3 regions of the Pseudonocardia sp. ICBG1142 genome follow, and region 1 is predicted to be linked to each of the others. Evidence: predicted binding sites of a transcription regulator. Region 1 holds the regulator's gene; each other region holds the start of a gene.
The links. Region 1 encodes LexA, which represses DNA repair genes until DNA is damaged. Its sites were predicted from a motif close to CGAACACGTGTTCG; they were not measured.
Positions count from the first base shown of each region.

Region 2: a site for LexA is predicted at 1,667-1,680, ahead of KPL59_RS24200 (CoA transferase subunit A). Genes of this name have one in related genera too.
Region 3: a site for LexA is predicted at 1,517-1,530, ahead of ruvC (crossover junction endodeoxyribonuclease RuvC). Genes of this name have one in related genera too.

Region 1 is NZ_JAHLJC010000005.1:629,785-633,053, reverse strand. Features, by position in the region: gene KPL59_RS08295 (hypothetical protein) at 411-1,187, opposite strand; gene KPL59_RS08290 (hypothetical protein) at 1,351-1,575, opposite strand; gene lexA (transcriptional repressor LexA) at 1,818-2,576, shown strand; gene KPL59_RS08280 (hypothetical protein) at 2,605-3,269, opposite strand, start outside.
Region 2 is NZ_JAHLJC010000030.1:2,096,600-2,099,868, forward strand. Features, by position in the region: gene KPL59_RS24190 (HAD hydrolase-like protein) at 1-543, shown strand, start outside; gene KPL59_RS24195 (MOSC domain-containing protein) at 612-1,526, shown strand; gene KPL59_RS24200 (CoA transferase subunit A) at 1,724-2,467, shown strand; gene KPL59_RS24205 (3-oxoacid CoA-transferase subunit B) at 2,470-3,096, shown strand; gene KPL59_RS24210 (cytochrome P450) at 3,168-3,269, opposite strand, start outside.
Region 3 is NZ_JAHLJC010000031.1:956,244-959,512, reverse strand. Features, by position in the region: gene KPL59_RS28705 (molybdenum cofactor biosysynthesis protein) at 1-266, opposite strand, end outside; gene KPL59_RS28700 (alpha/beta hydrolase) at 266-1,414, opposite strand; gene ruvC (crossover junction endodeoxyribonuclease RuvC) at 1,552-2,202, shown strand; gene ruvA (Holliday junction branch migration protein RuvA) at 2,304-2,909, shown strand; gene ruvB (Holliday junction branch migration DNA helicase RuvB) at 2,960-3,269, shown strand, end outside.

The DNA.
Region 1 (3,269 bases):
CTGGTGGCGCCGAGGAACGTCACGCCCGGCGCCGTCCGTCGCGCCGCGGGGACCGCGACCGGCGGCCACCCGATGCGGGGACACGCCCTGGCGACGCGCCCGGCGGCACGCCGCCGACGATCCGGCGACATCCCGGCGACCGCCGCCCGACATCCGCGTGCCGGCCCGGCGCATGTCGTCACCCGATGCGACGCCGACACGGCGCCGGATCGCTCCACACCGTCACCGCACCGCCGCCGCCGTGACCACGGTCGCCGCGCCGGCACCGCACCACGGCACGCCCGACCGGCTCCGCCCCGGGAGCCCGACACGTCGGCACCGCACCACTGCACACCCCGGGCCGGACACGCCGGCACCACTCCGCGCCACGGGCCCGGCCCACCGGGACCGCACCGCGGCCCTGATACTCCTCAGCGCACGGCACCGACCGACGGCACGGCGGCCGCGGGGGCGTTCCAGCCCGCCGCCGCGTCGCCCAGCAGGCCGAGCGCCACCACCGCGGTCGTGGCGCACAGCAGCACCGCGACCCCGGTCAGGAACCGCTCCAGGCGCCCGCGGACCCGACTGCGGGCCGGGCGGGGGCGGGCCGGGACCAGGCAACGCCGGTCCAGCGGACGGACCGTGCGCGGCGCCGGCACGGCCACCGACCGCGGACCGGACGGCGCCGCGACCCGTGCGGGCCGCTCCAGGGTCGCCGTGGAGCCCGGCGCCGAGGTGGTGCAGCGGGGCGTCCGGACCGCGACGTTCGGACCACCGGTGACGCCACGCGGGACCGCCGGACCGGCCGGTGCCGTGGTCCGGGCCGCACGCCCGTGAGCTGCCGGACCGGGCGCCGTCGGACCGGACGTCGGAACACCGGGCGCCGTGACACCAGGCGCCGGAACACCGGATGCCGGGACACCGGATGCCGAGACCCCGGGCGCCGTGGCACGCCGGGAACGGGCGGCGGGGTGCCGTGCGACCGACTCGGTCAGTGCGCGCTCCCGTGCACCGTGGGCGGCCCACCGGTGCGCGGCGCGCGCGACGGCCGACGAGCCGGCACCGGCCGGACCGGCCACACCCTCCGCGGCCCGCACCCGCTCCCGGGCGGCGCGCCGGGCGCGCGAGGTGGGGGTGCCGGGCGCGGGGGCACCGGTCAGGCAGCCGACCGCGCCGTGGTCGCGGATCCGCTCGTCGAGCTCTCGCATGGTTCCTCCTGCCGTCGGACCGCCCGTCCCCCGGGCGGTCTCGTCTCCCCCGCTCCCGACCGGCCCTTCCCCGAGCCCGGTCGAACGGGCGTACGAGCGGTGTAGCACCCGACACCGACAACAACCACGTCTCCGCAGGTCACCGCCCGTGCCGGGGACGCTCTCAGCGTGGCGCGCCGACCGCGGGCGGCACGGCCGGGCCGTGGGCGGCGACGTCGGCGACCACCCCGAGCGCGACGACCGCGGCCGCCGAGGCCAGCAGGACACCCACCGCCGCCACCACGCGGCGCACGGGACCCGACGTCGGTACGGGCCGCACCACGCCGGCCGCGGTGCCGACCGGAGCCCGTCCGATGACCGTCATGCCCCCGATGACCGCTGCGTCCACGATCGCCACCCCCACTGCCGTTCCCGCTGCCGGTCGCCCCGCGCGGCCGGACGGCGACGCGGACGGCATCCGATCGGACCAGAACGATCGAACCGGTGTTCGATCGAACGCCTGTGCGATGTTCTACCACCACGGCCCGGCGGAATCCACGACACGCCCCGGGCGACTTCGAACGCATGTTTGGCGAACGGGCCCGCGACGGCTAGGGTCGTCGCCGTAAGTACCCCGAGGAGGCGAATGCGATGGCAGCGGACGACACCGGACACGGTGGTCCCGGCGTGACCGGCACCGCCGCGGACCGGGGATCCGCGACGGTCCGGGAGTTCCCCGACCCCGCGACCGACACCCGCGGCCTGACCCCGCGGCAGAAGAAGGTCCTGGCCGTCATCCGGGACTGGGTGGACCGGTACGGCTACCCGCCCAGCGTCCGCGAGATCGGTGACGCGGTGGGCCTCACGTCCACCTCGTCGGTGCACCACCAGCTCCGGACCCTGGAGCGCAAGGGCTTCCTCCGGCGCGACCCGAACCGCACCCGCGCGGTCGATGTCCGCAGCCCGGAGCAGATCGCCGGCACCGACGGGTCGGACTCCGACGCCGACACCGCCGAGCTGCGTTCCGCGCGGCCGGCGCCGGCGTTCGTGCCGCTCATCGGCGACATCGCCGCCGGTGGCCCGATCCTGGCCGAGCAGGCCGTGCAGGACGTGTTCCCGCTGCCGCGTGAGATCGTCGGCGAGGGCACGCTGTTCCTGCTCAACGTCAAGGGTGACTCGATGGTCGACGCCGCGATCACCGACGGCGACTGGGTCGTCGTGCGTCAGCAGCCGGTGGCCGAGCAGGGCGAGATCGTGGCCGCGATGATCGACGGCGAGGCGACGGTGAAGACGTTCCGCCGCAAGGACGGGCACATCTGGCTGATGCCGGCGAACGACGCCTACGACCCGATCCCGGGTGACGACGCGTCGATCCTCGGCCGCGTCGTGGCGGTCCTGCGCCGCCTCTGACCTCCTCGGCGGCGCCCGGTTCCCGCGGTCAGCTGGACCGGCGGCGCCGTCCGTGCAGGGACATCGCGACGGCACCGGTCACCAGCAGCACCGCGAGCACCGCGGCCCCGCCCGCGGCGGGCAGCCACGACGGGTACGTGCGGTACTCCGGCACCTCGGCGGGCTGGGCCACGACCGGTGCCTGCGGGCCGGTCGCCGCGGGCACCGCGCCCGGGACGACGGTGATCGCCGCCGCGGTCGGGCCCCGGGCCTCGCTGCCGGAGTGCAGTGCACCCCGGCCGTCCGGGGCGATCGCCTCGCCCTGGGCCTCGTCCGGCAACGGCACCGGCAGTGGTGCCCCGCCCAGCGCCGCGACCAGCACGTCGGCCGTCGCCGGTCCGCCGACGGGCAGCGGGAACACCCAGGCGTCGGTGTAGGTCCGCAGCACGGCGGCGCGTCCGCCGTCGGCCCCGGTCGGTGAGACCCCGCCGCCGGTGATCGTGCGGGACCCGGCGGCCCCGAGCGGCCCGCCGCCGGTGCCCGACCAGGGCAGCACGACCTGTGCCACCCGGCGCAGCGGGACCGGGCCCCCGCCGTCGCGCAGCGGTGCGTCGGGTCGGTACACCCCGGCGGCCCCGGTGGTCTTGTCGACCAGCAGGGGCACGCCGTCGTCGCCGACCAGCAGCGCCTCGACGTCGCGCGGACCGTCCGGAT
Region 2 (3,269 bases), on a different contig from region 1:
GGCGAGGAGGGCACCGCCGCGGTGCTGCCGGTGTACCGGCGGATCTACGGCGACGAGGACGGCTGCCTGGACTGCACTCCGTACCCCGGCGTCGAGGAGCTGCTGCGCGCGCTGTCCGCGGCCGGCGTGACGATGGCCCTGGCCACCAGCAAGGCCGAGCCGCCGGCCCGGCGGATCATCGCCCACCACGGCTGGACCGACCTGTTCACCGAGATCGTCGGCGACACCCGCACCGCGGACCGGCCGACCAAGGGCGCCGTCGTCGCCGAGGCGCTGCGCCGGCTCGGGCACCCGTCCGGTGCCGACGAGCCGTTGATGGTCGGCGACCGGCTGCACGACGTCGAGGGCGCCGCCGAGCACGGGCTGCGCTGCGTCGGCGCGGGCTGGGGCTACGCCGAGCCCGGTGAGCTGGTCGCGGCCGGCGCGGACACCGTCTACGACTCCGCGGACGAGCTCCGGGTCGCCCTGCTGGGCCGAACGGGTGGTCCGACGGGGCAGGACGGCGCATCCGCGGCGACCCTCCCCCGGCAGTCCCTCAGCTGAGACCCGGCCGGGCGGCCCCCTCCGTCCGGCCCGTGCCGGGAACGCGGACGGGCCGATATACACCGGACATGACGGTCGTCGCGCTGTACCGGTACCCGGTCAAGTCCATGCTCGGTGAGTCCCTGACCCGGGCCACCGTCACCGGGCGGGGGCTGCTGGGCGACCGCGCCTATGCGGTGCTCGACACCGAGACCGGGAGCATCGCCAGCGCCAAGGTGCCCAGGCGCTGGCTCGGACTGCTCGGCTTCGCGGCCCGGTTCGTCGCCGAGCCGGTGCCCGGGGAGCCGCTGCCTCCGGTCGAGATCACCTTCCCGGACGGCTCGGTCCTGCGCAGCGACGACGAGGGCCTGGACACCGCGCTGTCGGACGCGCTCGGGCGGGACGTGTCGCTGGTCTCGGTTCCGCCGGAGGGCAGCCACTTCGAGGAGCTGTGGCCCGACATCGAGGGCCTCACCCCGCAGCAGCTCGCCCCGCGCGCGCTCATCGAGGCCACGACGACCCGGCACGAGGACTCCGGCGAGGCCATCAGCCGGTTCGACATCTCCGCGTTCGGGGCGCCGGGCACGTTCTTCGACCTGTCGTCGCTGCACGTGCTCACCGAGTCCACCCTCGACCGGCTCCGCGAGCTCGCGCCGGAGGCGACCTTCGACCCGCTGCGCTACCGGCCGAACATCGTGCTCCGCGCCGACTCCTCCCCCGACGGCCACGGCTTCGTCGAGAACGACTGGCCGGGCAGCACGTCGACGATCGGCGAGGAGGTCCGGGTCTCCTTCTCCTTCGCCACCATGCGGTGCGTCATGACGACGCTCCCCCAGGGCGACCTGCCCGACGACCCGGACACCCTGCGCACGATCGCGAAGCACAACCGCATCGAGATCCCGCAGATCGGCGGGGTCTGGGCGTGCGCGGGCGTGTACGCCGAGGTCGCCGCGGGCGGGGAGATCGCCGTCGGCGACCCGCACACCGCCCCCGCCCCGGCCTGACCCACGCCGGCCCGCCCGACCGACGGTGCGCCGCAACGGCGGCGGTCGTCGAGATGCAGCCCAGCGGGGTACGAGGCGCCCTCGGGCCCCGCTGAGCTGCATCTCGGCGCGTGGACGCCGGTCCGGCTGTGTTCGCAGAGCGAACGCTTGTGCGTCTGTCGTACGCCGCGTACCGTCGTCGGCGACGGAGGTGCGTGATGGACAAGGTGGTGGCATCCGCCGCGGAGGCGGTCGCCGACATCGGCGACGGGGCGTCGCTCGCGGTCGGCGGGTTCGGCATGTCCGGGGTTCCGACGGTGCTGATCGCGGCGCTGCTGGAACAGGGCGCGACGGACCTGGAGACGATCTCGAACAACCTGGGCGTCGACGGCTTCGGCCTGGGCACCCTGCTCGCCGCCGGGCGCATCCGGCGCACGATCGGCTCCTACGTCGGCAACAACAAGGAGTTCGCCCGCCAGTACCTCGCCGGCGAGCTGGAGCTGGAGCTGACCCCGCAGGGCACCCTCGCCGAGCGGCTGCGGGCCGGCGGCGCGGGCATCCCGGCGTTCTACACCCCGGCCGGGGTCGGCACGCTGGTCGCCGAGGGCGGGCTGCCCTGGCGCTACGCGGCCGACGGCTCGGTCGCCGTCGAGTCCCCGGCGAAGGAGACCCGCGAGTTCGACGGCGTGACCTACGTCCTCGAGCGTGCCCTCACCCCGGACTTCGCGCTGGTCCACGCCTGGAAGGGCGACCGGCACGGCAACCTGGTGTTCCGGCGCGCGGCGCGCAACTTCAACCCGGACTGCGCCGCGGCCGGGCGGACGACGATCGCCCAGGTCGAGCACCTGGTCGAGCCCGGGGAGATCGACCCCGACGAGGTCCACACCCCCGGCATCCACGTGCACCGCGTGCTGCACGTCCCCGACGTCGAGAAGCCGGTCGAGTTCAGGACGGTGCGTTGACCATGGCCCTCAACCGTGACGAGATGGCCGCCCGGGTCGCGGCGGAGCTGCCCGACGGCGCGTACGTCAACCTCGGCATCGGCATGCCGACCCTGGTCCCCGGGCACATCCCCGAGGGCCGGACGGTCGTGCTGCACTCGGAGAACGGGATCCTCGGCGTCGGCCCCTACCCCACCGACGACGAGGTCGACCCCGACCTCATCAACGCCGGCAAGGAGACCGTCACCGTCGCCGCCGGTGCCGCCTTCTTCGGCTCCGCCGAGAGCTTCGGCCAGATCCGGGCCGGGAAGCTCGACGTGGCCGTCCTGGGCGGGATGGAGGTCGCCGCGAACGGCGACCTCGCGAACTGGGCGATCCCCGGCAAGATGATCAAGGGGATGGGCGGCGCGATGGACCTCGTCCACGGCGCGCGCTCGGTGATCGTGATGATGGACCACGTCTCCAAGGACGGGTCCCCCAAGATCGTGGAGCGGTGCTCGCTGCCGATCACCGGCCTCGGCTGCGTCACGAAGATCGTCACCGACCTGGCCGTGATCGACGTGACGCCGGACGGGCTCGCACTGGTCGAGACCGCGCCCGGCGTCACCGCCGACGAGGTCCGGGAGAAGACCGGCGCTCCGCTGCGCTGACCCCGACCCGCTGCACCGACGGCTGCCCGCCGGGCGCGCCCCCTCGGTCGCGTCCGGCGGCGGCGCGTCCCTCAGGCGGGCGCGCCCGGCGTGACCGGCAGCCCGGACAGGCCCCGGACCAGCGTCGACTCGCGGTAGACGAGCTCCGAGGGGTCGACGGCCAGCGCCAGGTC
Region 3 (3,269 bases), on a different contig from region 1:
CGCGCCGCCCGCGGGGTCGCGGTGGCCTCGACGACGTCGCCGAGGACCGTGCGCAGGTGGTCCAGCGACTCCGCGGCCAGCAGCGTCACCGCGGCCCGGGCGTGCGCCGGTCGGCCGGCGTAGCGGTCGCCGACGATCCCGTGGCCGGCGCGCACCCGGACCTCGTCGCGCAGCGGCGGCTCCGGGTCGGGACGCGGCCCGTCGGCGGGCCTGCCCTCGTAGGCGTGCCGGGACGCGACCACCAGTGCGGTGATCTCGACCCGCATCAGTTCAGCCCGGTCAGGAAGCGGATCACGGCCTCCCGGGTCAGTTGCGCACCGGGACTGCCGAAGGGGCGGTCGAAGACGTGGTCGGCGTAGGGGACGGTGACCAGCCTGCCGTCGACCCCCGCGGAGCGGAGCTGCCGGTCGTAGGCGGCGACCCGGTCGGGCAGGACGTAGTGGTCCGCGGAGCCGAGCAGCAGCAGGGTCGGTGGGAGCCCGGGGCGCACCTGCTCGGCGGGGGAGAGCAGCCGCAGCAGGCCCGGCGCCTGGTCGGCGGTGCCGCCGAACAGGGTGCGCTGTAGGTCGGGGTCGACCAGCGTCAGGTCGACGGGCGGGTAGTAGGCGACCACTCCGACCGGCGGCGGGCCGGGCGTCGGCGGTGGGGCGTCGGCCGGGCCGGTGCCGCCGTACGCGGCGGGTGCCTCGGAGCACGCCAGCGTCCCGTCGAGCAGTCCGGAGGTGACCGACAGCGCCAGCGTCGCCCCGGCGGACTGCCCGCCCAGGACCAGCCGCGCGGGGTCCAGACCCGCCTCGCCCGCGTGCGCGCGGACCCAGTCGACGGCGCACGCGACGTCGCGCTGCTGGTCGCGGCCGACGGGCTCGGGTGGCGGCAGCCGGTAGTCCACCGCGGCGACCGCCCAGCCGCGCTCGGCGAGCCACCGGTTCAGCGCGGTGCGGTCGCTGCGGTCCCCGCTGGTCCACGACCCGCCGTGCACCCACACCATCGTCGGGTGCGGACCCGCGCCGGTCGGCAGGTAGAGGTCCAGCGTGCGGCCGGGGGCGAACTCGACCGACCGGTCGGGCTTCCCGTCGGGCTGGCCCAGCTCGGTCAGCGCCGCCGTCCAGTCCAGCGGGACGCCCTGCTCGGACGCGGCCCGGCCCTGCGCGGCCAGCACCGTGACCGACCCGACGACCGCCGCCAGGGCGAGCACCGCCGTCGCGACGCCGGTGAACCGGGCACCCGCGGCTCGCGCGGCCAGCCCGAACAGGATCCCCAGCACCCCGGCGAGGGCGACGTGCAGTGGGTAGGCGCCGGACAGGAACGACCCCGCGAGCCCGATCGCCGGGGTCTCGGGGCGGAACGTCCCCACCAGCACGACCAGCAGCAGCGCGGCCCACACCCACGCGAGGACCCGGAGGAACGACGTCACCTGCGCACCCTGTCATCCCGGGCGTCACCCCGGTCCGCCCGGCCCGGCCCCGCCGGTCCGGCGTGCCCGCCCGGATGGGACCGTCCCGACCGGTACGGTTCTCGAACGGCTGTGCGGTCCGAGGCGAGGGGGACGCGGTGCGGGTGCTCGGGGTCGACCCCGGACTGACGCGGTGCGGCATCGGCGTCGTCGAGGCCGGTGCGGGCCGGACCGTCGGGTTCGTCGACGTCGGCGTCGCCCGCAGTGAGCCGACCCTGCCGCTGGAACGGCGGCTGCTCGCCGTCGCCGACGAGGTGGAGCGCTGGGTGGCCCGGCACCGACCCGACGTGATCGCCGTCGAGCGGGTGTTCAGCCAGAACAACGTCCGCACCGTGATGGGCACCGCGCAGGTCAGCGGCGTCGTCGCGCTCGTCGCGGCCCGGGCGGGGCTGCCGGTCGCCTTCCACACCCCCAGCGAGGTGAAGGCCGCCGTCACCGGTGAGGGCCGCGCGGGCAAGGCGCAGGTCACCGCGATGGTCACCCGGCTCCTCGGCCTGGACGCACCCCCGAAGCCCGCCGATGCCGCCGACGCGCTCGCGCTCGCCATCTGCCACTGCTGGCGCTCACCGATGATCGACCGGATGGCGCAGGCCCAGGCCCGCGCCGAGGAGCTGGCCGCGGTGCACCGTGCCCGGCTCGCCGAGGCCCAGCGCGAGCGCGGCGGCGCCCGGCCCGGTGCCGCCGAGCAGTGGGCCGCGGCCCGCGCGGCCGCCGACGCCCGCTCGGCCGGCGGGTGGCGCGCGCGCTGAACCCTCTCGCCCGGTGGTGGCGTGGTGTCGCGTGCGGTCCGGTCGGTGCGGCCCGGTAGCGTCGGTGCTCGAACGGTCGTTCGTCGGAAGGGGACCTGTCAGTGATCCACTCGGTGCGCGGTCCGGTGCTGGAGATCGGGCTGGACCACGCGGTCATCGAGGTGGGTGGGGTCGGGCTCGCGGTGTACGCCACCCCCGCCACGCTGGGCGGGCTGCGTCGCGGGGACGAGGCCCGGCTGCCGACCACGCTGGTGGTGCGCGAGGACTCCCTGACCCTCTACGGGTTCGCCGACGCCGAGGAACGCGAGCTGTTCCTGCTGCTGCAGACGGTGTCCGGGATCGGGACGCGGCTCGCGCTCGCCACGATCGCGGTGCTGGAGCCGGACACACTGCGCCGCGCGCTGGCCGACGGCGACCTGGCCGTGCTCACCCGCATCCCCGGCGTCGGACGCAAGAGCGCCGAGCGCCTGGTCGTGGAGCTGCGCGACAAGGTGACCGCGCCCGCCGCGGTGCCCGCGGGCGCCGTCGCGGCCGCACCGGCCCCGATGCTCGGGGTGCGTGACCAGGTCGTCGAGGCGCTGCTCGGGCTCGGCTTCACCCAGCGCCCGGCCGAGCAGGCCGTCGACGCGGTCCTGGCCCACGCCCCCGACACCGACGCCCGGGACCTGCTGCGCACCGCGCTGTCGAGCCTGGGCAGGTCGCGGTGACCGACCCCGACCCCTACGCCGGGGTCGACGGTCGGCTCGACGAGCGCGCCGTGGACGCCGGGGTCCAGCCGGGGGACACCGACGTCGAGGCGTCGCTGCGGCCCCGCTCGCTGGCCGAGTTCGTCGGCCAGCCCCGGGTCCGCGAGCAGCTGCAGCTGGTGCTGGAGGGCGCCCGTCGCCGTGGCGACCCGCCGGACCACATCCTGCTGTCCGGCCCGCCCGGGCTCGGCAAGACCAGCCTCGCCATGATCATCGCCCAGGAGATGGGGGCCGCGATCCGGCTGACCTCCGGCCCGGCGCTGGAGCGGGCCGGGGACCTCGCCGCGATGCTGTCCAACCTCGTGCCCGGCGACGTGCTGT